3 regions of the Streptomyces sp. NPDC046925 genome follow, and region 3 is predicted to be linked to each of the others. Evidence: riboswitches for the same ligand, from Rfam matches in the RefSeq annotation. Region 3 holds a riboswitch; each other region holds the start of a gene.
What was found. A riboswitch is a leader RNA that binds a small molecule or an ion and turns the genes downstream of it on or off. The one in region 3 is predicted to bind thiamine pyrophosphate.

Region 1 (9,671 bases), on a different contig from region 3:
CTCCTGTCGTGGGATGCGGACGAGGGAACGGGCTGCGGCCTCGGGGTCGGGCTGTCCGCAGACCGCGCTGACGACAGCGATCCCGGCCGCACCGCTTGCCCGGACCGCGGCGGCCCGGGACACGCCGATCCCGCCGATGGCCACGCACGGCAGCGCGCTGGCCCGGACGATCTCGGCCAGGCCGCCCAGACCGAGCGGGGCGTCCGCGTCCGGCTTGGTGGACTGCTCGAACACCGGACCGACACCGAGGTGGTCGACGGCATCCGGTACGTGCGCCAGCTGTTCGGGACGGCTGACGGACAGGCCGATGTAGGCACGGGGTCCGAGCCGGCGCCGGGCGCTCATGGGGGAGAGGTCCCGCTGCCCCAGGTGGACGCCGTCCGCGCCCAACCGGACCGCCACATCCAGACGATCATTGACGATCAAGGGGACACCGGTGCCCGCGAGTTCGGCCTGGATCGTCCGCCCGAGCGCGCACAGCGTGCGGGCGTCCGCGTCCGGATCGCGCAACTGGACAGCGGTCACACCGCCCTTGACGGCGGCGGCCACGGTGGCCGCGACACCGCGCTCGCCGCAGAGCCGGGTGTCGGTGACGAGATACAGGGACAGGTCAAGCGGTGGTCGCATGGGTTGCTCCTTGGGGTTACCCGGCCGGGGAAGGGCGCGGGAAACGCATCGGGAGGTGCAGGGAAAGGCAGGGCCCTGACGCGCAGGAACCGTGAGCTGTCCGCAGGGATACGGGTGTGTGTCCGCAGGAACTATCAGACGGCGGGTGGGGGGGGCGGACCCCAGGACGGGCGGAGGCTGTTCAGCAGGTGGCGTCCGGGCCGGCCGCTCACCGTAGAACCGCTCAACACCCCTGCGCTCAGCGCAGGTTGAGATCCCGGGCGAGCCGGTCCGGGCTGAGCTCGTACAGCGCATCGATCAGCGCGACCGCGAACGTGCCGGGTCCCGCCGAGCCAGTGGCGGCGATCTCCGCGGCCACGGCGAGCAGACCCGACGCGGCAGTGGCGGCCAGCAGCGCGTCGCCGGTGACGGCCGTGCAGGCAGCCACCAGGGCGCCCAGTGAGCAGCCGGTTCCTGTCACCCGTTGCAGCAGCGGGTGCCCGTTGGCCACACGCACCACGCGCGTCCCGTCGGTCAGGACGTCCTCCGGGCCGCTCACGGCGACCGCGCAGCCGTAGCGCCGGCCCAGCGCGATGGCCGCGTCCAGCGCCGCCTCGGGGGCATCCGTACTGTCCACGCCGCGCCCGCCCGTGCCGCCGCTGTCCAGCGCCAGGATCTCGGAAGCATTGCCGCGAATGACCGCCGGAGGTGCGCTCTCCAGGAGTTCGCGCGCGAGGTCGGTGCGGCAGGGCAGCGGACCGACCGCCACCGGGTCGAGCACCCACGGGCGTCCGGCCCCGGCCGCTTCCTTGACCGCGACGCGCATCGCCTCGGCCGTCACGGACGTGACCGTACCCAGGTTGACCAGGACGCCCCCGGCCACCCGGGCCAGTGCTCCGGCCTCCTGCGCGCTGTGCACCATCGCGGGGGCGGCCCCCGCCGCGAGCAGCACGTTCGCGGTGAACTGCGACACCACGACGTTGGTCAGGCAGTGCACAAGGGGCGCGGAGCTCCGCACAGACGCGATCACGTCCGCCACGGCAGCACGGGAAACAGCAGGGCCGTTATGGGCAGGTATGGAGGCAGCGTCCATCGTCAGCACCCTTCCTACGCCGGCATTACCCGGTCCAGGTTCATGCGGTCGGCGGCAAGGGGAGCAAGTCCCGTCCGCCCTCTCAGCCCGGCTACTCCCGAGCTCCCGCGGTGGTCACCACGCAATGTACATCCCTGGGGGACGGGAGTGCGCACTTGGGGCGCACTCGGGTCCTCACGTCCCGACGCGCCCGGGCCCGGACTCCGCGTTCAGGCGCGCGATCTCCGCCGGGCGCCCAGCCCTCCGCGGCTGCGACAGTGCGCGCCGCCTTTCCACGCGCTGCCGTGTGCGCAGACGGTCACTGGCCACATGCGTAGTGCATGATCGTGAACGCGTGGCGCGTGCGAGCCGCGAGGGGCGAGTTCGAGGTCCTGCCGGACGAAGTCCGTTTCGACGCAGGGCTGTTGACGGATGGTCGGGGTGAATGGCTGCGCGGTGCCCCGCGAGACACCGCAGAGTCGGTGCGCTGGGCTAGCCGCCGCAGGCGCAGTTGGTCGCGGCCGGAACTTGCCCGGAGAGCTCGCTGGCGCAGCATGTGTCACCGCTCGCGCCGGCCCGGGCGCTCTTGCCGAGGGTGTCGGCGTCGGCCTTGACCACGTAGACCTCCCAGGGCTCCTGGCCGGGGCCGTGGACCCAGACCTTGTCCTGGAGGGCGTAGCAGCAGGAGGTGTCGTTCTCCTCGAAGGTCGCCAGTCCCGCGTCCTTGAGGCGGTCGGTGGCCGCGGTGACCTGGGCGGTGGACTCGACCTCGACGCCGAGGTGGTCAAGGCGGGTGTCCTGCCCCGGCTCGCCCTCGATGAGGACGAGCTTGAGCGGGGGCTCGGTGAGGGCGAAGTTGGCGTATCCCTCACGCCGCTTGGCCGGTTCGGTGCCGAACAGCTTCGCGTAGAAGGTGATCGACGCTTCGAGGTCGCTGACGCGCAGGGCGAGCTGAGCACGGGACATGGCGGCACTCCCATTCGCTTGTATCGATGTCTGTCGATGCAACATTGCGCCCTGGATCGAAGGGTGTCAACATAGAAGAATGTCGAATCAAGAGCTTGTGGTGTTGGGGCAGACCAGTGGGGCCGACGCGTGCTGCCCGGGGCTGCTGACCACCCCGCTGGACGAGGAACAGGCGGCCGACCTGGCGAAAGTCTTCAAGGCGCTCGGCGATCCGGTGCGCCTGCGGCTGCTGTCGATGATCGCTTCGCAGGCGGGCGGAGAGGTCTGCGTGTGCGACCTGACCCCGGCCTTCGACCTGTCGCAGCCGACCATCTCGCATCACCTCAAGCTGCTGCGGCAGGCCGGTCTGATCGACTGCGAGCGGCGCGGCACATGGGTCTACTACTGGCTGCTGCCGGAGATGACCGACCGCCTCGCGGGCATCCTGACCCGCCCCGCCGGCACGCCGCTGCCCGACCGCGGCGAGACGGCCGGTACTGCCTCGTGAGCGCTGCCGCACCTGAACAGGGCGTGGCAGGGCGGCTGTCGTTCCTGGACCGCTATCTGGCCGTGTGGATCCTCGCCGCGATGGCCGCCGGCCTCGGCCTGGGCCGCCTGGTCCCGGGGCTGGGAGACGCGCTGGCCGCCGTGACGGTAAGCGGGGTGTCCCTGCCGATCGCGCTGGGCCTGCTCGTGATGATGTATCCGGTGCTCGCCAAGGTCCGTTACGACCGGCTCGACACCGTGACCCGGGACCGGCGTCTGCTGCTGCCTTCGCTGCTGCTGAACTGGATCATCGGCCCGGCCCTGATGTTCGCCCTGGCCTGGCTGTTCCTGCCGGACCTGCCCGAGTACCGCACCGGCCTGATCATCGTCGGCCTGGCCCGCTGCATCGCCATGGTCATCATCTGGAACGACCTCGCCTGCGGACACCGGGAAGCGGCTGCCGTCCTCGTCGCGCTCAACTCGGTGTTCCAGGTGATCGCGTTCTCCGCGCTCGGCTGGTTCTACCTCCAGGTGCTGCCCGGCTGGCTCGGCCTGGAACAGACCGGACTCGACGTACCCGTCTGGGAGATCGCCCGCAGCGTCCTGATCTTCCTCGGCATCCCGCTCGCGGCCGGATACCTGACCCGCCGCATCGGCGAGAAGACCAGGGGCCGCGCCTGGTACGAGGCGAAACTGCTCCCGCGCATCGGCCCGTTCGCCCTGTACGGGCTGCTGTTCACCATCGTCATCCTCTTCGCCCTCCAGGGCGACGCCATCACCAGTCAGCCGCTGGACGTGGTCCGCATCGCGCTGCCGCTGCTGGTCTACTTCGCTCTCATGTGGGCCGGATCCATGGCGCTGGGCAAGGCCGTCGGCCTCGACTACCCGCGTACCACCACGCTCGCCTTCACCGCCGCGGGTAACAACTTCGAGCTGGCCATCGCCGTGGCCATCGCCACCTTCGGCGCCTCCTCGGGGCAGGCCCTGGCCGGCGTCGTCGGCCCGCTCATCGAAGTGCCCGTCCTGATCGGCCTGGTCTACGTGGCCTTGTACGCGCGCCGCTACTTCACCGCCCCAACCGCCGCCGCACCGCAGGAAGAGCCCACCCATGCCTGACACCCCTCAGCAACCGTCGGTGCTGTTCGTCTGCGTCCACAACGCCGGGCGCTCACAGATGGCGGCCGCCTTCCTCACCCACCTCGCCGGGAATCGCGTCCGGGTCCGGTCCGCCGGATCCGCCCCGGCCGACACGGTCAACCCGGCCGTGGTCGAGGCCCTCGGCGAGGTCGGCATCGACATCTCCGCCCAGGTGCCCAAGGTCCTCACCGTGGAAGCCGTCCAGGCCTCCGACGTCGTGATCACCATGGGCTGCGGCGACACCTGCCCCGTCTTCCCGGGCAAGCGCTACCTCGACTGGCAACTGCCCGACCCGGCAGGCCAAGGCGTCGACGCCGTCCGCCCCATCCGCGACGAGATCGAACAACGCATCCGCGCCCTGATCGACGACATCGCACCGACGGCCCGCGCATGACCGGCATAGACCGTTAGGACGTCGTCGGCATGATCGGGCCGCAGCGGTTCGATGCGAACGTCCCGGGTGCGACGGCGCCGTGCTCGGCTGGACCGCCGCATCCGCGGTCTCCGACCGGTGTACGTATGCCGGGGTGGTCGAGCACTCCGTGTACGTCCACCCCAACGCCCGTGGCCGGGGCATCGCCGCCGCCCTGCTCGCGGCTCCCATCACCTCGACGGAGACGGCGGGCATCTGGACGATCCAACCCGGCATTTTCCCCGAGAACACCGCCAGCCTCGCCCTCCACCGCAAGCTCTGCTTCCGCGAGACAGGCACCCGCGAACGCATCGGCCAGCATCACGGAACCTGGAGAGACGTCGTCATGATCGAACGACGAAGCCCCGCGCTCTGACCCGGCAGGTGCCTGGCCGACGCGGCGAGCGGAAAGCAGTACGTCGATGCCGCCGCCGGAGCCGAGACCCACGCACGTCTGTCGTTTTCGGCGTCCGGGGTGGAGCTGAAGTTGTCGTCGGCCTCGCGATGGCCGAGGGTCCGCAGCAGGCGGTGCCGCCCGCGCCAGTCCGCCATTTACATAAGCTGTGAATATAAAAAGGCTATGCTTCTCGAATGAGTCGTCAAAACACCGCTCCCGACGCGTCCGCCGCCATCGGGGCAGCCCTCTACGGTCTGGCCACCAGAGCCGCGCGACGCCTGCCCAGGGACATGAGCCTGACGTCCGCCGCCACGCTGGCCACCCTGGATCGGACCGGCCCGCGGCGCATCACCGACCTGGCCGCGGTCGAGGGCGTCACCCAGCCCGCGATGACCACCCTGGTCCGGGTGATGGAGGAGTCCGGCCTGGTCGAGCGGCGCGGCGATGCGTCCGACAAACGGGTCACGCTGGTGTGCCTGACCGAGGCCGGCGCCTCCTATGTCCGGACGCGGCACCAGGCGGGCGTCGACGCGTTCGAGCAGTTGATCGGCGAGCTCACCGGCGACGAGGTCGAGGCGCTGACGGCTGCCCTCCCCGCGCTGAAGCATCTGGCAGAACTCGAAAGCCAGGACCGCGAAGGGCCGAAGCAGTGACCGGACAGCCGGTAGGCGGAGCCGAGGTGAACGAGTTACCGGTGGCGCGTTCCGAGCCGCGGCTGCTGGTCCCCGCCCTGATGTTCATCGCTCTGGTCGTGGCCGCGGTCGCCAGCCTCGGGACGCCACTCATCACCAGCGTGGCGACCACGTTCCACGTCTCGCTCGACAGCGCGCAGTGGACACTGACCGTCGCGCTGCTCAGCGGCGCCATCGCCACGCCGGTCCTGGGCCGGCTCGGTGCAGGCCCGCACCGCCGTGCCACGATCCTCGTCACGCTGGCGGTCGTCGTCGCCGGCAGCGCGCTCACCGTGCTGCCGCTGCCGTTCGCGTGGCTGCTGGCCGGCCGGGCGGCCCAGGGCGTCGGGCTCGGCCTGACGGCGCTGATGATGGGCGTGGCCCGGGACCACCTCCCCGAGGAGCGCAGCGCGGCCGTGATCGCCCTGGTCTCGGTGGTCTCGATCATCGGGGCCGGCGTCGGCTACCCGCTGGCCGCACTGCTCGCCGAACTCGGCGGGGTACGGGCCGCCTACGCCCTCGGTTTGGTCGCCACCGCCGCCGCCCTGCTGATCGCGTGGCGCTTGATGCCCCAAGCCCCCGAAGGCCGCTTGGCCCGCGTGGACGTGGCAGGCGCGGTCGTCCTGGCCGCTGCGCTGCTCCTGGTGCTGTTCCTCGCCGGCGAACGGAACCTGTGGAGCCGGCACCTCGCCGTGGCGGCGGGCCTCGCCGTCGTCGCGGTGCTGCTGCTCGGCGTCTGGGCCGTCATCGAACTGCGCAGCGCGACGCCCCTGGTCGATGTGCGGGCGATGCGGCACCCGGCGGTCGCCGGGGCGAACCTCGCCATGTTCGTCGGCGGGATCGGCATGTACCTCCTGCTCACACTCGTCACCCGGTACGCGCAGACGCCGCACGGCGCCGGCTACGGCTTCGGTCTGACGACCTTCGTCGCCGGGCTTGTCCTCGTCCCGTTCTCGGTGCTTGGGTTCGTCGCCGGCAAGCTCACGCCGCGGGTACGGACGCGGATCGCTGATCCCCTGCTCCTGGCCGGCAGCGCCGTCGTGGTCGGCGGCGGGTTTGCCCTGTTCGCGGCTGCCCGGTCGGATCTGGCCGAACTGTTCGTGGCGATGGGCGTGCTGGGCTTCGGCGTCGGCGGCTTCTCGGCCGCGATGCCCGGCGTCATCCTGGCCGTCACGCCCAAGAGCGAGACGTCGAGCGCCATGAGCTTCAACTACGTTGTCCGCAGCGTCGGTTACTCCCTGGGTAGCGCCATCGGCGGCCTGATCTTGGCCGCGGGCACCGGCCCCGGCCGCCTCTTCCCCGACGACCGTGCCTACACCACCGCGGCGCTGGTCGGCATCGGCGCCATGGCGATCACGACGCTGACAAGCCTCGCGCTCGCCCGCCGACGCCCGTCCGAGACCAACCGTTAAATCGATCCACTCATCCCAACACTGGAGGTTCCATGCCCAAGGGCTACTGGGTCAGCGTCTACCGCACCATCTCCGACCCCGAAAAGGTGGCTGTCTACAACAAGCTGGCCGCTCCTGCCGTCAAGGCCGGGGGCGGCCGGACCATCGTCCGTGGCGGTCGGGTCGTCGCGTATGACGCCGGAATCGCCGAGCGCACCGTCCTGGTCGAGTTCGACAGCTTCGAACAGGCCGTCGCGGCGCGCGAGAGTGCGGCCTACCAGGAGGCGCTGGCCGCCCTCTCCGACGGCGTCGAGCGCGACTTCCGTATCGTCGAAGGCCTCGACTGACCAAGGCCGGTCGGGCCGTCACCGAAGATCCACCACCTTGATCTCCGCTGGTACGGCTACTGGTACGGCTACTGGCGTGGCGTGGCGTGGCGGGGTTCGTGGGTGCTCGTGCTGGTCGTGGGCGGCTGTCTTCCGTCTTGATCGTCTGTCAGCGGTCGAGGTCGAGGTCCGTCCGTGCTGTTCTGCCAACGGCAGACTCCGGCCCGACCGTGCCCGACGATCACTACCGTCCAGTCCCATGACGACGATTACCACGCGCACGGTCGAGTACCCGGCCGACGGACTGACGATGATCGGACACCTTGCACTCCCGGCCGGTACCGGCCGTCGGCCCGCGGTGCTTCTTGGACCAGAGGGCACGGGGCTCAGCGACGTCGAGCGCCACCGGGCCGACGCCCTTGCCGAACTGGGCTACGTCGCGCTGGCCTTCGACCTCCACGGCGGACGTTATCTGGGCGACCCCGAGGAAATGCTGGCCCGTTGCCTGCCGCTGCTCGACGACCCCGACCGGATGCGGGGCATCGGCCACGCGGCGCTCGATGTGCTGCGCGCCGAACCCCGCACCGACCCTGACCGGATCGCCGCCGTCGGCTACGGCACCGGCGGCGCGATCGCGCTGGAACTCGGGCGTGACGGCGTCGACTTGCGCGCGATCGGGACCGTCAACGGGCTGATCACCGGCCGACCGGACGAGGCGGCGCGCATCCGCTGCCCGGTGTGGGCCGGGGTCGGGTCGGAAGACCCGATCATGGCGCCCGCGCAACGGGAGGCATTCACGGCCGAGATGCAGGCCGCGGGCGTCGACTGGCGCCTTGTGGTCTACGGCGGCGCCTTGCACGCCTTCCACCACCCGACGGTCGGCCACACCGTGCTCCCCGGCGTCGGATACCACCCACGCCATGCGCAGCGAGCGTGGCACGACGTCGTCGACCTGCTCTCCGAGTGCCTGCGCGTGACGGCGTGATCTGGCCGGTCCGAACTCGGGCACCCTTCGATTGTGCTGAGGAAGGCCAGCGACTCAGGTGACGGGTGGCTCATCCTGCATCCGGTGCTCCGTTCCGGTTGCTGCCACCGGGGCAGGGCGGGGCGGGGCGCGACGCGCGACGGCCGGGCGGACCTGATACGGGATCAGGGCCGCCCGGCCGTCGCGCGCGGGGAAGAAGGTCAACAGCTCAGGTTGGAGCCCGGCGTGGTGCCGAGGATCTGGGTGAACTGCTTGTAGCGGTCGACCCGGCTCTGGACCTGACCGGGGTTGCCGCCGTTGCATTCCAGGCTGCCGTTGATGGCGCGGATGGTCTCACCGAAACCGCGACTGTTGACCATGGCGTTGTGCGGCGTCATGGTGCCCGGACCCGACTGCGTGTTCCAGTACCAAAGACCGGTCTTCCAGGCGACCGCCGGGTCGCGCTCCACCAGGTAGGGGTTGCGCAGGAGGTCGATGCCGAGTGCGTCGCCCGCCGCCTTGTAGTTGAAGTTCCAGCTGAGCTGGATGGGACCGCGGCCATAGTACGCGGCCTGTCCCGCGGGGCAGCCGTAGGGCTGGTTGGCGTCGCAGTAGTGCGGGTAGTTGGCCTGGTTCTGCTCGACGATGTGGACCAGACCGCCGGTCTCGTGGTGGACGTTGGCGAGGAACGCCGCTGCCTCCTGGCGCTTGATGGTGTCGCTGCCGGTGTTGGCGAAGGCCGGGTACGCCTTGAGTGCGTCGGTCAGGCCCTTGTAGGTGTAGAACGAGTTCCGGCCCGGGAACATCTGGTTGAACTGCGCCTCGCTGACCACGAATCCCGACGGGTTGGGGTTGCCCGGGTCGGTGCCACCGCCGCAGGTGCCCGCGTCCGCCCAGACGTCGGCGCGGCCCGGCGTTTCGTTCTGGGTCCACCACTTGGCGGTCCAGTTGTGCCCGTTGTACGAGGCGGTGTTGCCGCCCGTGTAGACGGAGGAGGAGTTCCAGGGGGTCGCGCATGCGGCGGCGGACGCCGTGGCGGCGGCCGGGCCAAGGACGATCATCGCGCAGAGCGTACCTATCGCTGCTGCGAAACTGATGAGACGTTTGATCACGCGGCATCTCCTATCGGGCGGGCCGGAGGCGGGCTCCCCGCTGCCATGGGGGTGTCGGTGACTCAAGCGAAATGGTCTGGACCTGTCAAGGTCTGGACCAATTTTGGTGTACGGCTGACTTGAATTCGCCGCGCGCCGCCGCCTGCAGGGAA
Region 2 (9,671 bases), on a different contig from region 3:
TCCCCCTGGTCTTCACCAGCGGCTGGGCGAGCGGGATCAACGCGTACGCCGTGGTCCTGCTGCTCGGTGTCTTCGGCGCGACCGGGATCTCCGACGAGGTCCCCGAGTCGCTGCAACGTCCTGATGTGCTGATCGCCGCCGGGATCCTCTTCGCCTGCGAGGCCGTCGCCGACAAGATTCCTTACGTCGACTCGGTGTGGGACACGGTGCACACCGTGATCCGGCCGGTCTCCGGTGCGGTGGTGGGCGCGCTGCTCGCGGGCCAGAGCGGCTCGCTGCCCGATCTGGCGGCGGGCGCGGTGGGCGGTTCGACGGCGCTGGCGAGCCACTTCGTGAAGGCCGGGACGAGGATGGCGATCAACTCGTCGCCGGAGCCGTTCAGCAACATGATCGTGAGCACGGCGGAGGATCTGGGCGTCGGCGGGATCGTCACCTTCGCGATGTTCTATCCGGAGGCCGCGGCGATCATCGCGGCCGTGCTGCTCGTGCTCGGCCTGATCGCGGTGTACTTCCTGGTCTCGCGGATCCGGCGGTTCCTGCGGCGCAGGGCACAGCGGCGCGAGGAGAAACACCTCGCGGCGCAGGCGGGACGGCCGCCGGACTGAGGGCTCCCGGCGTGACTGTCAGTGGTGGCCGATAAAGTCCCTGGCATGGCACGGATTGTGGTGATCGGCGCGGGGATGGGCGCGATGGCGGCCGCTGCCCGGCTGGCCGTCGCGGGCCACCGGGTGGTGGTGCACGAGCGGTCGGGTTCGTACGGCGGCGCGCTCGGCAGCGTCGGGCGTGAGGGCTTCTCCTTCGACACGGGCCCCGGTCTCCTGCATCTCCCCGCCGTCTATCGCGACCTCTTCGTCAAGACGGGCAAGGAACCGCTGGAGCGGTGCGTCGAGCTGTCCCAGGTCGAGCCCGCCGTGCGGCACGTCTTCGCGGACGGCACGGCGGTCGACCTGCCGAACGCCTCGCGCGCGGGCGTCGGCGAGGCCCTGGACGCGGCGCTCGGCGGCGAGGCGGGCACGCGCTGGTCGGCGTACATGAACCGCGCCCGTGAGGCGTGGGACCGCACCCGGCGCCCCCTCCTGGAAGAGCCCCTCTGGCCGAACTGGCAGGTTCTCGCCGAGCGCGAGCCCTACCCCTCGGTGCCGCGCAAGCGTCTCCTGCGGCGCGAGGTGCGCGCGACCACCCTCACCGGAGTCGGCGAGCTCGAACTGGGCGGCGACGCACGCCTCCTCGCGCTCCTCGAGCAGTACGCCCTCGCGTGGGGACTCGATCCCCGTACGACCCCGGCGAGCGCCGCCGTCCTGCCCTACATGGAGCACACCTTCGGCGCGTGGTCCGTGCGCGGCGGCATGCGCGCGCTCGCCCGTGCCGTGTACGAACGGTGCCTCGCCCGGCGGGTCGAGTTCGCGTTCGACTCCCCCGTCGACCGGATCATCGAGAAGGACGGCCGCGCGGCGGGCGTCGAGCTCGCGGACGGGACGGTGCGGGAGGCGGACTTCGTGGTCGCCGGAGTAGCGCCCGGCGCGCTCGACGGCCTGCTGTCCGGTGCGGGCGGCATGTCCGGCACCTCCGGTGTGAACATACGGGCGGAGGGTGAGGTGCAGGCCCGCTCGGGGCTGCCGAGCCGCCTCATGATCTTCCTCGCCCTGCGCGGCGCCCGGCCCGACGGCACACCGCACCGCACGGTGCTGCACACGTCCGACCGCCGGGACGAGCTCGACCGGGTCTTCGGCGACCGCCCCGGACTGCCCCTGGCCCCCACCCTCACGGTGCTGCGCCCGGCCGACCCGGCGCTCACGCCCGACGCCGAGCACGAGGCGCTCACGCTGACGGCCACGGTGCCCGCGCACGCGGAGGTCACCGCGGCGGATGTGGAGCGGCTCATCGACCGTGCCGGGTCGGTGGTCCCCCGGCTGCGGGAGCGCCTGCTGTGGCACGAGGTCCACACCCCCGCCGACATCGCCCAGGCCACCGGCGCCGACGGCGGCGCGGTCCCGCCCCCGTCCCTCGCGGCGGGCGAGGGGCGGCTGCTCCACCCGGCCAACAACACGGGCCTGCCGGGGCTCTTCGCGGCCGGCGGCTGGGCGCACCCCGGCGGCGGACTGGCGCACGCGGGCATGTCGGGCACGCTGGTCGCCGGGCTGATCGTGGAGGGACCGGAGTTCCGGGGCTCGCAGTGAGGGGCGCGCGGTGAACGGACCCGCGGGCCCCCGGCCTCAGTAGCGGTACTGCTCGTTGTAGCCCGCGTCGTAGCCGTTCCCCTGGGTCTGCTCGCCCTGGTAGGGGTAGGGCTGCTCCGGCGGGAGTTCACCGCCGTACTGGCCGTACTGTCCGTACGGGTCCTCGGCGCTGCGCTGCTGCGGCACCCAGACCCCGCCGGGCGGGGTGTCGTTGTACGTCCCCGCCCCCGTGCCGTACGGATCGGCGGCGCCGTAGGACGCGTACTGCTGCTGGTCGCCGTAGGTGTCGTAGCTGGGCTGCCCGCCGTAGGTCTGCGTCCCGATGTACGGGTCGGAGTACGCGGCGTACTGCTGCTGGCCCGTCTCGCCGTACGCGTACGGCTGCTGGGGGTCATAGCCCGCCGCCGCGTACGTGTCGTAGCCGTAGGCGTTCTCCTGCTGACCGGACTGCTGGCCCGACTGCTGCGCCGACTGCTGCTGTGCGTACGCGTCGTCGCTGTAGACGCCGTACTGGCCGGTGTCGTCGGGCATCGGCTCCGGCGCGTAGACCCCGCCGCCGGGAGGGGTCTCGGGCGGCGGCCCGGCCGGGCCCGCCGACTCGTACTCCAGGTCGGAGACCTGGAGCGTCGGCTCCTGAGCGGCCTCGCCGCCCCGCTGCGTCGTCTTGCGGCGCTTGCTCAGACCGGGCTGGCCGCCGAGCGCCCAGCCGGTCGAGAAGCCGCGGCGGAACGACAGTGTCACGTACGTCTGTCCCGTGGCGAAGGCGATCGCGCCGATCCCGATGACCACCACCGAGGGCAGCAGCACGCCGATGACCACGCCGAGGAAGCCGCCGAAGGCGAGGAGCCGCCAGCGCAGCCGCGCCTTGTACTGCAACAGCACTTCGCCGAGCAGCCACAGCGCGACGCATCCGAACGCGATGTAGAGGACCGTCCAGCCCATGTACGCCCCTCTCCCCGCGGCCGCCGCCCTCCGGGGTACGGCCGGTCAGGCCTGCGGGTGATGCAGGCCCAGATTTTCGTAGATTTCCAGAGTCGCCGTGGAGTTGTTGAGCGTGATGAAGTGCAGCCCCGGGACACCCTCGGCCAGCAACCGCGCGCAGAACTCCGTCGCGAACTCGATGCCAATGGAGCGTACAGCCGCCGGATCGTCTTTGGCTGTGAGGATGCGCTCTTTGAGCTCCGGCGGGAAGGACGCGTTGCTGAGCTGGGGCAGCCGTTCGAGCATGCGCACGTTCGTGACCGGCATGATCTCCGGAATGATCGGTGTCGAGCAGCCCGCGGCCTCGACCCGGTCACGAAGGCGCAGATACTCCTCCGGATAGAAGAACATCTGTGTGATCGCGTAGTCGGCGCCCGCCCGGCACTTGTCGACGAAGTGCCGGACGTCGATGTCCCAGTCCTCCGAGCGCGGGTGCATCGCGGGGAAGGCCGCGACGCCGACGCAGAAGTCGCCCGACTCCTTGATCAGCCGGACGAGTTCAGCGGCGTACGTCAGGCCCTCGGGGTGCTTGACCCAGTCGGCGAGCGGGTCGCCGGGCGGGTCGCCGCGGACCGCGAGCATGTTCCTGATGCCGGCGTCCGCGTACTGCCCGATGATGTTGCGCAGCTCGGCCACGGAGTGGTCGACCGCCGTCAGATGGGCGACCGGCGTGAGCGTCGAGTCGGCGACGATCTGCTCCGTCTCCTTGACCGTGCCCGCCCGCGTCGAGCCGCCCGCTCCGTACGTCACGGAGACGAAGCTGGGGGCCACCGCCTCGACCCGGCGCAGGGCGTTCCACAGGTTCCGCTCGCCCTTCGGGGTTTTCGGCGCCGAGAACTCGAAGGAGTACGTCGTCTCGCCGGTCGCGAGCATGTCACGCACGGTGCGTGCGCGATCTGATCTGGTGGAAGGTGTGCCTAGGGCCATACGGGCAGGTTAGCGACGGGCCACCGCTACCGGCCAATCCCCGTCCACCCTGCGGACAGCCTCCGCGAAGGTTGGCCGAAGATCGACGATCAGGCCGTACGCAGCCGCTTTGCGAAGTCGGCCGCCGCGGCCGCCGGATCGTCCGCCTCGGTGATGGCCCGCACGACGACGACGCGGCGGGCGCCCGCTTCGAGCACCTCGTCGAGATTGCCGGCGTCGATGCCGCCGATGGCGAACCAGGGGCGGTCAGTGCCGAGGGAATCGAGAGAAGCCGCGTACCGGACGAGGTCGAGTCCGGGGGCGTACCGGCCCGGCTTGGTGGGGGTGGGCCAGCAGGGGCCCGTGCAGAAGTAGTCCACGCCGTCCTGCGTCGCCGCGGTGGCGGCCTCGGCTTCGGCGTGCGTGGACCGGCCGATGAGTACGTCGTCGCCGAGGATGCGGCGGGCCGCGGGCACGGGCAGGTCGCCCTGGCCCAGGTGCAGCACGTCGGCGCCGATGGCGTGCGCGACGTCCGCGCGGTCGTTCACCGCGAGGAGCTTGCCGTGCCTGCGGGCGGCGTCGGCGAAGACCTGGAGGTGTTCGAGCTCCTCGGCCGCCTCCATGCCCTTGTCCCGCAGCTGCACGATGTCGACGCCGCCGCCGAGGACGGCGTCCAGGAACTCGGGGAGGTCTCCCTGGCGCTTGCGGGCGTCCACACACAGGTAGAGGCGGGCGTCGGCGAGCTGCTCGCGGGCAGGCTTGGTGGCCATGTGTGGGTCCCCCCGGTCGTCGGCGGCCTACGGGCCGTGTGCCCCGGAGGACACACGGCCCGTACGCAACGGTTTTCCGTGTCGGTCAGACGGCGAGCGCCTGTGCGCGGCGCTTCACCTCCGTCCCGCGATTCTCGCTCAGGGCCTGCGCGGGGGTGCCGGGCAGGGTCGGGTCGGGAGTGAAGAGCCACTCCAGCATCTCTTCGTCGGTGAAGCCGTCGTCCCTCAGGAGCGTCAAGGTGCCGGTGAGGCCCTTGACGATCTTCTCGCCGTCGATGAAGGCGGCCGGCACCGCGAGCGCGCGGTTCTCACCACGGCGTACGGCGATCAGCTGGCCCTCCTTGACCAGCTGGCGCACACGCGTCACCTCGACGTCCAGCATTTCTGCGATGTCGGGAAGGTGCAGCCACTCGGGGACGAGAGCATCGGTCTTTGCGTCAATCTCGGTCACGGGGACAAGCCTAGCTCCGGGCACCGACAGCGGCCGGGCAGCCGCCCCCTCGGATACGCAAGCCCTACGGCAGCACGGCCTTCTTCAGCGGTACCGCGGGGTCCGCCACCAGGCCGGGATCGAGGCGTGCGCCCGCCTCGATCAGCTTGCGGCCCTGCGCCAGGTCCCTGGGGCGGCCCACCGCGAGAACGGCCGCAAGGGCGCCCCCGCGCAGCCAGCACACGCTCCAGGCCGCGCCCGACGGATCGCCGCGCCACACCAGCTCGTCGTCGGCGGTGTGATGACCGGCGAACTGGACGAAGCGGCCGAACTGCTCGGACCAGAAGTACGGCACGGGGTCGTACGCCGACGGTGTCTCGCCGATGATGTTCGCCGCCACCGTGCGCGGGCCCTGCAGGGCGTTGTCCCAGTGGTGGACGAGAAGGCGCTCGCCATACCTTCCCGAAGGGAAGGAGGAGCAGTCGCCGACCGCGTACACATCGGGTTCCGACGTCCGCAGGTGGTCGTCGGCGACGATCTCGCGGTGGGCGCCCAGGGTGATGCCGGAGTCCGCGAGCCAGTCCGTGGCGGGGCGTGCGCCGATGCCGACGACGACCGCGTCCGCGGGCAGCCGGGTGCCGTCGGCGAGCAGGACGCTGCCGGGCTCGACGCGGTCCACGCGCGCGTGGACGCGCAGTTCGGCCCCGGAGTCGGCGTACCAGGACGTCATCGGCGCCGCGACCTCCTCGGGCAGGGCCCCCGCGAGCGGCCGCCCGGCGGCTTCGACGACGGTGACCGAGCAGCCGGCCTCACGCGCGGCGGTCGCGAACTCGGCGCCGATCCAGCCCGCGCCGACGACGACGATGCGGTGCTGCCCGGCGAGCACGGGCCGCAGCCGCTCGGCGTCGTCGAGGGTGCGCAGCAGATGGACGCCCGGCACTCCGGACGTACCGGGCAGCAGGACCGGCTCGGCGCCGGTGGCGATGACCAGGGTGTCGTAGGGCACCGGGCCCGAGGCGGTGTCCAGCGCGTGGTCCGCCGGGCGCATACCCGTGACCCGGTGGCCCAGGCTCAGCTCGATGCCCAGGGCCTCGAAGTCGATGTCGAAGGCGGAGCCCTCCGCCTTGCCGAGCAGCACGGCCTTGGACAGCGGCGGCCTGTCGTACGGCTGGTGGGGTTCCGCGCCGATCAGGGTGACCGCACCGGCGAATCCCTGCTCGCGCAGGGCCACGGCGGTCTGCACCCCGGCCATCCCCGCGCCGACGATGACCACGCGCCGTTCGTCCTGCCTCTGCTGCTCGCTCACCCGATCACTGTAGGACGGTGGGGCGGAAGCATCTCAGGGCCCGGCGAGGAGATCTCTGACACAACGTCACGGTCCGTGAGCGCACAGCCGCCCTACTGCGCCGGGGCGCCAAAGGCTAAGGTTGCCGTGCAGACACTCGCGGGAGCCCGGACGCACCGGGCTGAGAGGGAGGCTGGAACGGCCTCCGACCGTACGAACCTGATCCGGGTCATGCCGGCGAAGGGAGGGGCTGGACGCCCATGCATTCACCCACAGCACCCCAAAAGACGACCGACGTCCTGGTCGTGGGGGGCGGCATCATCGGCCTGGTCACGGCCTGGCGGGCGGCCCAGCTCGGCATGTCCGCCGCGGTCGTCGACCCCGAACCGGGCGGCGGCGCGGCGCAGGTAGCCGCGGGCATGCTGGCCGCCGTCACCGAGCTGCACTACGGGGAGCAGACGCTCCTCGGCCTCAATCTGGCCTCCGCGCAGCGCTATCCGGAGTTCGCGGCCGAGCTCGCCGAGGCGAGCGGCCGGGATCTGGGCTACCGCGCGTGCGGCACGCTCGCCGTCGCGCTCGACTCGGACGACCGCGCCCACCTGCGTGAGCTGCACGCCCTCCAGGAGCGCTCCGGGCTCACGTCGGAGTGGCTGAGCGGGCGCGAGTGCCGCCGCCTGGAGCCGATGCTCGCGCCCGGCGTGCGGGGCGGCCTGCGCGTCGACGGCGATCACCAGGTCGACCCGCGCAGGCTCGCCGCCGCACTCCTGGTGGCCTGCGAGCGGGCGGGCGTGGTCTTCCACCGCGTGTGGGCGGAGCGCCTTGCGGTCGCGGCGGACCGGGCCACCGGAGTCGTCCTCGCCGACGGCACCGCCCTGGAGGCCGGTCAGACCGTGCTCGCCGGGGGCAGTCTCAGCGGGCGTCTGGCCGGGGTCCCCGAGGGCGTCCTGCCGTCCGTGCGCCCCGTGAAGGGGCAGGTGCTGCGGCTGGCCGTGCCGCAGCGGTACGCGCCGTTCCTGAGCCGCACCGTGCGCGCCGTCGTGCGCGGCAGCAGCGTCTACCTGGTGCCCCGCGAGAACGGCGAACTCGTCGTGGGCGCGACCACCGAGGAGCTCGGCTGGGACACGACGGTCACCGCGGGCGGCGTGTACGAGCTGCTCCGGGACGCCCACGAACTCGTACCGGGCATCACGGAACTGCCGCTGACCGAGACCCGCGCGGGCCTGCGCCCCGGCTCCCCCGACAACGCGCCGATGCTGGGCCCGACCGCGCTCCCCGGCCTCCAGCTGGCCACCGGCCACTACCGCAACGGCGTGCTTCTGACGCCCGTCACCGGCGACGTGATGGCGCACGCCCTGACCACCGGTGAACTGCCCGACGAGGCGCGGGGATTCACCCCGCTGCGCTTCGCCGACGCCTCCCTCACGCAGCGCTTCATGGAGCAGCCCGCATGACTCTCCCAGCCGTTACAGCCGTCTCCGTCAACGGAGAAGCACGCGATGTGGCCGCGGGCACCACGCTCGAAGCCCTCGTGGCCACCCTCACCGCGGCCCCCTCCGGGGTCGCCGCCGCCCTCAACGAAACGGTCGTACCGCGCACGCGGTGGGCCGCAACGCCGCTCGCCGACGGGGACCGCGTCGAGGTCCTCACCGCCGTCCAAGGAGGCTGAACCGACATGGCAGACGACCCCTTCGTCATCGGCGGGCTCACCCTTTCCTCGCGCCTGATCATGGGTACGGGCGGTGCGCCGAGCCTGGACATCCTCGAACGCTCCCTCGTCGCCTCCGGCACGGAGCTGACGACGGTCGCGATGCGCCGCCTGGATCCCGGCGTGCAGGGCTCCGTGCTCTCCGTCCTCGACCGGCTCGGCATCCGCGTCCTGCCGAACACGGCGGGCTGCTTCACCGCGGGCGAGGCGGTCCTGACCGCCCGGCTCGCACGGGAGGCGCTCGGCACCGATCTGGTGAAGCTCGAGGTCATCGCGGACGAGCGCACGCTGCTCCCCGACCCGATCGAGCTCATCGACGCCGCGGAGACCCTGGTCGACGACGGTTTCACGGTCCTGCCGTACACGAACGACGATCCGGTGCTCGCCCGGAAGCTGGAGGACGCGGGCTGTGCGGCGATCATGCCGCTCGGCTCCCCCATCGGCTCCGGGCTCGGCATCCGCAACCCGCACAACTTCCAGCTGATCGTCGAGCGCGCGGGCGTGCCGGTGATCCTGGACGCGGGGGCGGGCACGGCGTCCGACGCGGCGCTCGCGATGGAGCTGGGGTGCGCGGGTGTGATGCTCGCCTCCGCCGTTACACGGGCGCAGGAGCCGGTCCTCATGGCCGAGGCCATGCGGCACGGCGTCGAGGCGGGGCGGCTCGCGCACCGGGCCGGGCGGATTCCCCGGAGGCACTTCGCCGAGGCTTCTTCGCCCGTGGAGGGGATGGCCCGGCTCGATCCGGAGCGGCCCGCCTTCTGATCTCCGGCGCCTGTCACAGCTCGGCTGCAGTCGGGGCCCGGGCCTCCCCGGGCGGGCATCGGTGTCAGCGGTGGCTCGTAGAATCCCCCCGTGGACACGACCCTTCAGGACCCGCTCGTCGGGCAGGTGCTCGACGGCCGCTATCGCGTGGACGGGCGGATCGCGGTCGGCGGGATGGCCACGGTCTACCGGGCCGTGGACACCCGCCTCGACCGCGTGCTCGCGCTCAAGGTGATGCACCCGACGCTGGCCGCCGACGTCTCGTTCGTCGACCGCTTCATCCGCGAGGCGAAGTCGATCGCCCGGCTCTCCCACCCGAACGTGGTGGGGGTGTACGACCAGGGCGCCGACGGGGCGTACGTCTATCTGGCGATGGAGTACGTGGCCGGGTGCACCCTGCGTGACGTGCTCCGCGAGCGCGGCGCCCTCCAGCCGCGCGCGGCCCTCGACATCCTGGAGCCGGTCCTCGCCGCGCTCGGCGCCGCGCACCGCGCGGGGTTCGTGCACCGCGACATGAAGCCGGAGAACGTCCTCATAGGGGACGACGGCCGGGTGAAGGTCGCCGACTTCGGTCTCGTGCGGGCCGTGGACACCGTCACGAACACGACCGGCACGATCCTGGGCACCGTCTCCTATCTCGCCCCCGAGCAGATAG
Region 3 (9,671 bases):
GGAACCTTGCCCCAGACGGTGTCCGCCACCTCACCGACGACCGTCGCGTCGACGACGTTGTCGAAGCCCAGGAACCGCGCCACGAACTCGTCCGCGGGATGCCGCCAGACATCGAGCGGCGTACCGGACTGGGCGATCCGCCCGTCCCGCATCACCACGACCCGGTCCGCGAGCGCGAACGCCTCGCCCTGGTCGTGCGTGACCGCAAGCACGGTCGTACCCAACTCGTCGAACAGCTCACGGAGTTCGACGACAAGGCGCTCCCGCAGCGACCGGTCGAGCTGCCCGAGCGGCTCGTCGAGCATGAGCAGCCGCGGTCGTGGCGCGAGGGCACGCGCGAGTGCGACCCGCTGCTGCTCCCCGCCCGAGAGTGAGGCGACGGCCCGGCGCTGCGCCCCCGGCAGACCCACCAGGTCGAGCAACTCGGCCACCCGGTCGGCCTGTTCGCCCCGCGACACCCCGTGCATACGCAGCCCGAACGCGACATTGCCCGCCACGTCACGCTGCGGGAAGAGCTGATGGTCCTGGAACATCAGGCCGACCCCGCGCTTGTGCGCGGGCACACCCCGCTGATCACGGCCGTCGAGCAGCACCTGCCCGGCGTCGAGTTCCTGGAGCCCGGCGACCGCGCGCAGCAGGGTCGACTTGCCGCTGCCGCTGGGCCCGAGCACGCACACGATCTCGTGCCGCGCGACCTCGAGGCCGACCCCGTCCAGGACGGCCCGCGCCCCGAACCGCACGGTCGCGTCTGCCAGCGTCAGCAGCCCCGCACCCGTGTCCGCGCCCATCAGAACTCCCCGGTCGTGCGGTCGGTACGGAGCCGTTCGAGCAGCAGCAGGGACACCGCGCACACCACCATCAAGATCGTCGAAAGGGCCATCGCCTGGCCGTAGTTGAGCTCGCCCGCCCGCCCGAGGAGCCGTGCCACGGCGACGGGAAGCGTCGGGTTGTCCGGCCGCGCGATGAACACGGTCGCGCCGAACTCACCGAGCGACACGGCGAAGGCGAACCCGGCGGCGATGAGCAGCGCCCGCCGCACCATCGGCAGGTCGACCTCCCGCCACGCCCGCAGCGGCGACGCCCCGAGCACGGCCGCCGCCTCGCGCAGGCGTCCGTCCACCGCGCGCAGGACGGGCAGCATGGTGCGTACGACGAAGGGCACGCCCACCAAGGCCTGCGCGAGCGGCACCAGAATCCAGGTGGAGCGCAGGTCGAGCGGCGGCTTGTCCAGCGTGATCAGGAAGCCGAAGCCGACCGTCACCGCGGAGACGCCGAGCGGCAGCATCAGGAGCGCGTCGAAACCGCGCACCAGGCGACCGGCCTTCCGGGTGAGCGCCGCCGCCGCGAGCCCGCCGATCACCAGGGCGATGGCGGTGGCGGCGAGCGCGTACTGGAGCGAGTTCCAGACCGCTTCGATCGGCGGGACGAGGAAGGCTCCGCCCTCCGCCGACGTCAGCTCCCTGTAGTAGGTGAAGCCGTACCCGCCCGGGCCGCTCAGCGATCGCTCGATCAGCACTCCGAGCGGCAGCAGTATCAGTACGGCGATCGTGGCCATGACCCCGCCGAGGAGCGTCCACTGCCCCGCGCCCCTCGGTCGCCGCGCGACCGTGGCGGCGTCGACGAGCTTCAGCGCGGTCTCCCGTCTGCGCACGGTCCACGCGTGCACGGCGAGGATCAGGCCGACCGCCGCGAACTGCACGATCGTCAGGACGGCGGCCGTCGACAGGTCGAGGAGCTGGGCGGTCTGCCGGTAGATCTCGACTTCGAGGGTCGAGTACGCGGGTCCGCCGAGGATCTGTACGACGCCGAAGGAGGTGAACGTGAACAGGAAGACCATGAGGGACGCCGCGGCGACGGCGGGGCCGAGCGCGGGCAGCGTCACCGTCCGCCAGGCCGTCCACCGCGAGGCGCCGAGCATCCGGGCGGCCTCCTCCTGGCGCGGGTCGAGCTGAGCCCAGAGCCCGCCGACCGTCCGTACGACGACGGCGTAGTTGAAGAAGACGTGCGCGAGCAGGATCGCCCACACCGTGGTGTCGAGCCGCACGCCCCACATCTCGTCGAGCAGCCCGCCACGGCCGAGCAGCGCGAGGAACGCGGTGCCGACGACGACCGTCGGCAGCACGAACGGCACCGTGACGACCGCCCGCAGCACCTGCTTGCCCCTGAACTCGAAGCGCGCGAAGACGTACGCGCCGGGGAGCGCGATGAGCAGCGTGAGCGCGGTCGACGCGAGCGCCTGCCAGGTGGTGAACCACAGCACGTGCCGGACGTCGGACTGCGCCACGACGTCCGCGATCCGCCCGAACTGCCACTGGCCGCCCACCTTCAGGCCGCGCGCGACGATCGCGGCGACCGGGTAGGCGAAGAAGAGCGCGAAGAACGCGACGGGCACGGCCATGAGACCGAGCCGCGCCGCGCTCCCGCGCGAGAGCCCCTTACGGGGTCTGCTTACTTCAGTACGAGCGAGGTCCACGACTTGACCCACTGCTCGCGATTGTCGGCGATCTTCTTCGGAGCCATGGTCTGCGGATCGTCGACCTTCACCCCGTGCTCGGTGAACAGCTCGGGCAGCTCGGTGTTCTTCCGTACCGGGTTCACGAACATGTTCAGCGGCATGTCCTGCTGGAACTCGGCGCCGATCAGGAAGTCGAGCAGCGCCTTGCCGCCCTTCTCGTTCTTGGCGTTGCTGAGCAGACCCGCGTACTCGACCTGCCGGAAGCAGGTGCCGGTCGCGACGCCGGTCGGCGCCTCCTTGGGCTGCGGCTTGGCGTAGAGCACCTCGACGGGCGGGGACGAGGCGTAGGAGACGACGAGCGGGCGGTCGCCCTTGGCCTTCTTGCCACCGGCGGATCCGGAGAACTCTTCGTTGTAGGCCTGCTCCCAGCCGTCGACGACCTTGACGCCGTTGGCCTTGAGCTTCTTCCAGTAGCCCTGCCAGCCGTCGTCGCCGTACTGGGCGGCGGTGCCGAGGAGGAAGCCGAGGCCGGGCGAGGAGGTCGCGGCGTTCTCGGTCACGAGCAGGTTCTTGTAGGCGGGCTTGGCCAGGTCGGCGAAGGTCTTCGGCGGCGCGAGCTTCTTGTCGGCGAAGTACTTCTTGTCGTAGTTGACGCAAATGTCGCCGCTGTCGACGGGCGTGACGCGATGCTTGCCCTGATCGACGCGGAACTGCGAAAGGATCTGGTCCGAGCCCTTGGCCTCGTACGACTGGAAGAGGCCGTTGTCGAGCGCGCGCGAGAGCAGGGTGTTGTCGACGCCGAAGAAGACGTCGCCCTGGGGGTTGTCCTTCGACAGGATCGCCTTGTTCACGGCGGCTCCGGCGTCGCCGTCCTTGAGGACGTTGACCTTGTACCCGGAGCTCTTCTCGAACGCCTTCAGTACGTCCTTGGAGACGTTGAAGGAGTCATGGCTGACGAGCGTGACGCTCTTGGAGTCCGTCTCGCCGCCACTGCCCGACGAGCCGCCGCAGGCGGTGAGCGCGACGGCTCCGAGGCCGACCGCGACCGCGATGGCAGTGCTCTTCTTGATGCTGCTCACTGAGTTCAACTGAGTTCAATCCTCCTGGAGTGACCAGGAAGAGACGCGGCCCTGCCCGCGGACCAGGCCGGATCGGACCGGTTCGCGGGCAGGGCGCAACAGCTTGAGTGGTGTCCGAACTTCCTACCCGGAATGACCCGGGCAAGGTTCAGAGGGTCTGCGGCCAACCTGTCCTTGGTGCCGCACTCTCAGCGCTGTGGCGCTCCCCTGTCGGAATATGAAGATGTGTTCCGGCTGTGCAGTTGTGTTCAAGCCAGACTAACGCTCCGACGCGGCAAGCTGACCGCATGCCCCGTCGATCTCCTGACCTCGGGTGTCACGAACCGTGACGGGCACCCCGTGAGCGGCGATGGCGTCCACGAAGGCCTTTTCGTCCTCCGGCCGCGATGCCGTCCACTTCGAGCCCGGCGTCGGGTTCAGCGGGATCAGGTTCACGTGCACGGGCTTGTTCCTGAGCAGCCGCCCGAGCCGGTCACCGCGCCAGGCGTGGTCGTTGATGTCCCGGATCAGCGCGTACTCGATGGAGAGGCGGCGCCCGGACTTGGCCGCGTACGCCCAGCCCGCGTCGAGGACCTCACGCACGTTCCACCGCGTGTTGACGGGTACGAGGGTGTCGCGGAGCTCGTCGTCCGGCGCGTGCAGCGAGATGGCGAGCCGGCACTTGAAGCCCTCGTCGGCGAACCGGTGGATGGCGGGCACGAGCCCGACGGTCGAGACGGTGATGCCGCGCTGGGAGAGCCCCACGCCGTCCGGCTCGGGGTCGGTCAGCCTGCGGATGGCTCCGGTGACCCGGTTGTAGTTGGCGAGCGGCTCGCCCATCCCCATGAAGACGATGTTGGAGAGCCGGGCGGGCCCACCGGGAATCTCCCCGTCCCGGAGCGCGCGCATCCCATCAACAATCTGGTGCACGATCTCGGCGGTCGACAGATTCCGGTCGAGACCGGCCTGCCCCGTCGCACAGAACGGGCAGTTCATCCCGCACCCGGCCTGCGACGAGATGCACATCGTCACGCGGTCGGGATAGCGCATGAGCACGGACTCGACGAGCGTCCCGTCGAACAACCGCCACAGCGTCTTGCGCGTGGTGTCGTCGTCACAGCTGATGTGCCGCACCACGGACATCAGCTCGGGAAGCAGCGCCTCCTGCAGCTTCCCGCGCGACCCGGCGGGGATGTCGGTCCACTGCTCCGGGTCGTGCGCGTACCGCGCGAAGTAGTGCTGCGAGAGCTGCTTGGCGCGAAACGGTTTCTCGCCGACGGCGGCGACGGCTTCCTTGCGCTCGGCGGGCGTGAGGTCGGCGAGATGCCGCGGCGGCTTCTTGGCTCCACGGGGCGCGACAAAGGTAAGTTCTCCGGGTACAGGCATGGTCCATCCAGTGTCGCAGACATCCGGACCCTGACCGGGTCACCGCCTGCGGGTGAGGTCGTCGTGCGTTCTCGACGCCCGGCCCAGCGATCGCCCCCCTTGGAATTTCTATCGAAATAGATGACATGCCCGCTTAAGATCTGCGGATGCTCCTGAAGTGGACGGGTCTCGTCGCGCTGACTGCCTTCGTCGCCGCCGTGGTCAGCCTGGCCTGGGGGATAGCCGGGCTGATGGATGGCCCGCCCTGCCCGAACAGCCGCGGGTGCCCGGCCGTTCCGGACGCCGGCAGGCGCATGGCCGCAACGTTCATCGGCGGCTTCGCGCTCGCCCCCGGTTTTATGTACGCGGTTCGCAAGGAGGACTGGCACCCCCTTGTGGGACTACCGATCGGGGGCGTCATCGGTGCGGCCGTGATGCTGTCGACGGGGCAGACGCTCAGTTTCTGGCTGGTGGCTGCGCTGCTGATCGCGGCCACCAGCGGCACCGCGATCGGGCTGCGGATCGCGATCCGGTCCCTCACCGTGCAGCCGGCGCCTGTCGATTGACCGCGGGGCACGCAGCCACCCCCTCACCTTCTTCGAAGCCTCGCAGGCCAGCCCCTTAGACTCGAACATGTGAGCGACCTCCCGCCTGACCTGCCGCGTCTTCGCACCCTGCGGACCTGGCATGCCATGTGGGTTCAGCGGCTGGACGAGGCGATCGGGGTCGCCGAGCGGCGGGAGGCCGAGCGGGTTCGTGGTGAGCGGGCCCGGCCGCCCGTCCCCGAGTGGCTGGTCGAGCAGGGGCTCGACGGGCGCGCCCCGGTGTACGTGCACGTCGGCGGCTGCCACATGGCGGGCAAGCGGTCCCGCGGCGTCAGCAGGGACCAGGCGCGCCAAGCGCTGTACGAGCAGATCGACGCGTGCCCGCACTGCCGTCCCGACACCGAGCTCGGCGTACTGGAGTGAGCCACGAGGAGTGAGGCCACGAGGAGTGAGCTACGCCGGTCCCAGGTCGGCGTGCACCAAGTCGTGGTCCGAGTACTCGGTCAGGTGCACGCCATGCTCCAGCGAGACGAAGCCGCGCAGAAAGACGTAGTCGAACTTGCTCTGCCAGTCGGTGGTCGTCTCGCAGTCGCCGCTGCCCGTGGCCGAAGGGCCGCAGTCGGGGTCGGCGTCCGCGGCCAGGCCCCACATCCCGGTGAGCTCGGGGCTCTCCGGCACCGCGTTGAAGTCACCGAGCACGATCGTGCGGTCGTGCCGGGCGACCGCCTTCGCCAGTACGCCTGCCTGTTCCGTCCGGACCTCCGCCTGCTGCCGCTGGGCCAGGTGCGTGTTGAAGACCCGGACGGGGCGGCCGTCCACCGTGGTGGTGACCTCCATGTACCCCCGGTCCTCGGATCCGCCGTCGGGGTACTCCACGCTCACGCGGTCCTTCATCGGCGCCGCCGAGAGAATCGCCTGCCCGAAGCCGCCGGGATTCCACGGCAGTCCCCCGCAGCGGCTCCAACTGTGCAGCACCGACCCGTACTCGACGTGGTAGTCGAGCCCGTACAGGTACTGGAGATAGTCCCGGATCCTCTCCACGTCCCGCACGCACGCCTCCTGCAGCCCGACGACCTGGGGCGCGTACGAGGCGATGTCCGCGGCCCGGCCTGCGTTGCTCCCGGATTCGTTGCAGGGATTGCAGATGTTCCACGTCATGACGCGGTTCGGCACGAAGTCATCGGGGGCGCCGGCCGGCAGCGGCTTGGCGACGCGGGTTCCGTCCGGCGCGCTGGGGCCGACGAGCGCCATGCAGGCCAAGATCACGCCGCCCGCGAGAAACCGCGCGCCGACTCCGGTCACCATCGTCTCCTCAAGATCCTCAAGGCGGAGACACGCGGCATCACTGGAAGTGTCCCCCTGCGAGGCTATGGGACGGGCCGTAAGGGACACATGAGGTGACGGGATCTCGTCGTATAGGGCAGTCCCGTGCGTACAAAAAACGCCTGCGAAAAGGGGCCCGCCGCCCCCATGGACGACGAGCCCCTCACGTACAGATCACGCACGCATCACGCATCACGCATCACGCATCACGCATCACGTCACGCATCACGCACACCCGCGCAGCCCCGCTCAGCCGGACCCCACGAAGACGACCAGCAGCAGCCACACCACCGGCGCGGTCGGCAGCAGCGAGTCGAGGCGGTCCATGATGCCCCCGTGACCGGGGAGCAGCGTGCCCATGTCCTTGATGCCGAGGTCCCGCTTGATCATGGATTCGCCGAGGTCACCGAGGGTCGCGCTCGCGGCGACCGCGAGGCCGATGAGCAGCCCCTGCCACCACGTGCCGCCGTCTATCAGGAACTCCATGCACAGCGCGCCCGCCGCCATCGCGAACGTCACCGCGCCGACCAGGCCCTCGCGGGTCTTGCCGGGGCTGATGCGCGGGGCGAGCTTGTGCTTGCCGAAGCGCCAGCCGATCGCGTACGCCCCGGTGTCGCTGACCACGGTCAGGAGCAGGAACGTGAGGACCCGCATCGGACCGTCGTCCGCGGTGAGCATCATCGCCACGAACGTGGCGAGGAACGGGACGTAGAACGCCGCGAAGACGCCCGCCGTGACGTCCTTCAGATAGCCCTCGGGCGGCTCGGTCATCCGCCAGACGAGCACCGCGAGCGCGGTGAGCGCCATGGCGACCCAGGCGCCCTCGGGCCCGCGGACATACCCGGCGACGACCATCGCGGCGCCGCCCACCGCGAGCGGAACCAGCGGCGCCTTGATGCCCTTGCGCTCCTGAAGCCGTGAGGTGAGCTCCCAGAGACCGACCACGACGGCGACCGCTATGACACCGACGAAGACGGCCTTCACGATGAAGAGCGACGCGATGATCACCACGCCGAGCCCGACGCCGACTCCTATGGCCGCGCCGAGGTCACGGCCCGCGCTCTTCTTCTGCGGCGCCTGAGGCGCGCGCGGCGCCTCAGGGGCGGGCTGTGATGCTGCGCTGGGCATGGGCTCCTGGGGTACGTCAGGCACGTCAGGCATGTCGGGCACGATGGGCATGGGCCGCGTCTCTGCTGGATACAGGGCGTCATGCGCATCGTACGCGGGACCTGCCGGAGCAGCCCCTTGAGCACCTTGAGCAGGGCCCTGGTCGGGCGGCCCCCAGTACCCGGCTCTGGGAGGCGCCCCCCGGGAAGAGTCGTTCACGGATCGGATTCCTCAGTCCTCAGACCTCGAGCCCTCAGACCTCGAGCAGCTCGGCTTCCTTGTGCTTGAGCAGCTCGTCCACCTGGGCGACGTACTTCGCGGTGGTGTCGTCGAGCTCCTTCTCCGCGCGCCGGCCCTCGTCCTCGCCGATGTCGCCGTCCTTGATCGCCTTGTCGATCGCTTCCTTCGCCTTGCGGCGGATGGAGCGGATCGAGATCTTGGAGTCCTCGGCCTTGGTCTTGGCGACCTTGATGTACTCCTTGCGGCGGTCCTGCGTCAGCTCGGGGAACGTCACCCGGATGATGTTGCCGTCGTTGCTGGGGTTGACGCCGAGGTCGGAGTCGCGGATCGCCTGTTCGATGTTGCGCAGCGCGCTCTTGTCGAACGGGGTCACCACGGCCATCCGCGGCTCGGGCACCGAGAACGAGGCCAGCTGATTGATCGGCGTAAGGGCGCCGTAGTAGTCGGCCACGATCTTGTTGAACATCGCCGGGTGCGCACGGCCTGTGCGAATCGCGGCGAAGTCCTCCTTGGCGACCACGACGGCCTTCTCCATCTTCTCCTCGGCCTCGAGGAGGGTCTCTTCGATCACCACTTGCTCCTGCGTGTTGTGAGTGGGCTGGGGGCGCCCCCACACGGTGAAGTAGGGGGAGTCCATGGGGTGTCGGCTGCGTCGCGTCTCTTTCCCTGCACCGTGTCCGACCGGCAGGGCTTTGTCCATCCCCCGGGGGGCGTCCCCGGGATCAGGCGCGGGTGCCCTCGTCGCCCACGAGCGTGCCGATCTTCTCACCCTTGACGGCACGGGCGATATTGCCGGAGGAGAGCAACTCGAACACCAGGATGGGCAGCTTGTTGTCGCGGCACAGCGTGATCGCGGTCATGTCGGCGACCTTCAGGTCGCGGGTGATGACCTCGCCGTAGCCGAGCGCGTCGTACTTCACCGCGTCCGGGTTGGTCTTGGGGTCGGAGTCGTAGACCCCGTCGACGCCGTTCTTGCCCATGAGCAGGGCCTCGGCGTCGATCTCCAGGGCGCGCTGCGCCGCGGTCGTGTCGGTGGAGAAGTACGGCATGCCCATACCGGCGCCGAAGATGACCACACGGCCCTTCTCCAGGTGCCGTACGGCGCGCAGCGGGATGTACGGCTCCGCGACCTGGCCCATCGTGATGGCGGTCTGCACGCGGCAGTCGATGCCCTCCTTCTCCAGGAAGTCCTGGAGGGCGAGGCAGTTCATGACCGTGCCGAGCATGCCCATGTAGTCGGAGCGCGCACGGTCCATGCCGCGCTGCTGGAGCTCCGCGCCGCGGAAGAAGTTGCCGCCGCCGATGACGGCCGCGATCTGGGCGCCGTCGCGGACGACCGCGGCGATCTCCTTGGCGATCGCGTGCACCACGTCGGGGTCGACGCCAAGGCCGCCCCCGCCGGCGAATGCCTCACCGGAGAGCTTCAGCAGGAAACGACCGGGGACTTTGTCGTCGCCACTGTTTGTGTCGGCCTTGGTGGTGGTCATGGAGTTCTCGCTTCTTTTTGCTCGGCGCACATACGAAGAAGGCCATTGCCGGTGGGGTGTCGTTCGCATCCCATGCTCGGCAATGGCCTCC

Region 1: another riboswitch for thiamine pyrophosphate. It lies ahead of thiM (hydroxyethylthiazole kinase); the one in region 3 lies ahead of ABZ906_RS36060 (thiamine ABC transporter substrate-binding protein).
Region 2: another riboswitch for thiamine pyrophosphate. It lies ahead of thiO (glycine oxidase ThiO); the one in region 3 lies ahead of ABZ906_RS36060 (thiamine ABC transporter substrate-binding protein).

What each region holds. Positions count from the first base shown of each region.
Region 1 covers NZ_JBEYWZ010000004.1:591,333-601,003, forward strand. The annotation lists gene thiE (thiamine phosphate synthase) at 1-627, opposite strand, end outside; gene thiM (hydroxyethylthiazole kinase) at 866-1,699, opposite strand; TPP riboswitch at 1,693-1,818, opposite strand; gene ABZ906_RS21195 (ArsI/CadI family heavy metal resistance metalloenzyme) at 2,171-2,644, opposite strand; gene ABZ906_RS21200 (metalloregulator ArsR/SmtB family transcription factor) at 2,724-3,131, shown strand; gene arsB (ACR3 family arsenite efflux transporter) at 3,128-4,225, shown strand; gene ABZ906_RS21210 (arsenate reductase ArsC) at 4,218-4,640, shown strand; partial or broken gene ABZ906_RS21215 (N-acetyltransferase family protein) at 4,714-5,034, shown strand; gene ABZ906_RS21220 (MarR family transcriptional regulator) at 5,346-5,708, shown strand; gene ABZ906_RS21225 (MFS transporter) at 5,705-7,138, shown strand; gene ABZ906_RS21230 (DUF1330 domain-containing protein) at 7,171-7,464, shown strand; gene ABZ906_RS21235 (dienelactone hydrolase family protein) at 7,703-8,428, shown strand; gene ABZ906_RS21240 (glycoside hydrolase family 19 protein) at 8,629-9,519, opposite strand.
Region 2 covers NZ_JBEYWZ010000003.1:398,466-408,136, forward strand. The annotation lists gene ABZ906_RS15025 (DUF4126 domain-containing protein) at 1-605, shown strand, start outside; gene ABZ906_RS15030 (NAD(P)/FAD-dependent oxidoreductase) at 651-2,177, shown strand; gene ABZ906_RS15035 (hypothetical protein) at 2,214-3,119, opposite strand; gene metF (methylenetetrahydrofolate reductase [NAD(P)H]) at 3,165-4,085, opposite strand; gene thiE (thiamine phosphate synthase) at 4,175-4,834, opposite strand; gene ABZ906_RS15050 (Rv2175c family DNA-binding protein) at 4,920-5,285, opposite strand; gene ABZ906_RS15055 (FAD-dependent oxidoreductase) at 5,350-6,516, opposite strand; TPP riboswitch at 6,699-6,812, shown strand; gene thiO (glycine oxidase ThiO) at 6,810-8,000, shown strand; gene thiS (sulfur carrier protein ThiS) at 7,997-8,215, shown strand; gene ABZ906_RS15070 (thiazole synthase) at 8,222-9,016, shown strand; gene pknB (Stk1 family PASTA domain-containing Ser/Thr kinase) at 9,107-9,671, shown strand, end outside.
Region 3 covers NZ_JBEYWZ010000012.1:176,550-186,220, reverse strand. The annotation lists gene ABZ906_RS36070 (ABC transporter ATP-binding protein) at 1-788, opposite strand, end outside; gene ABZ906_RS36065 (iron ABC transporter permease) at 788-2,473, opposite strand; gene ABZ906_RS36060 (thiamine ABC transporter substrate-binding protein) at 2,449-3,534, opposite strand; TPP riboswitch at 3,637-3,753, opposite strand; gene rlmN (23S rRNA (adenine(2503)-C(2))-methyltransferase RlmN) at 3,793-4,899, opposite strand; gene ABZ906_RS36050 (hypothetical protein) at 5,046-5,444, shown strand; gene ABZ906_RS36045 (DUF6233 domain-containing protein) at 5,514-5,846, shown strand; gene ABZ906_RS36040 (endonuclease/exonuclease/phosphatase family protein) at 5,877-6,728, opposite strand; gene ABZ906_RS36035 (phosphatidate cytidylyltransferase) at 6,996-8,072, opposite strand; gene frr (ribosome recycling factor) at 8,107-8,664, opposite strand; gene pyrH (UMP kinase) at 8,816-9,580, opposite strand.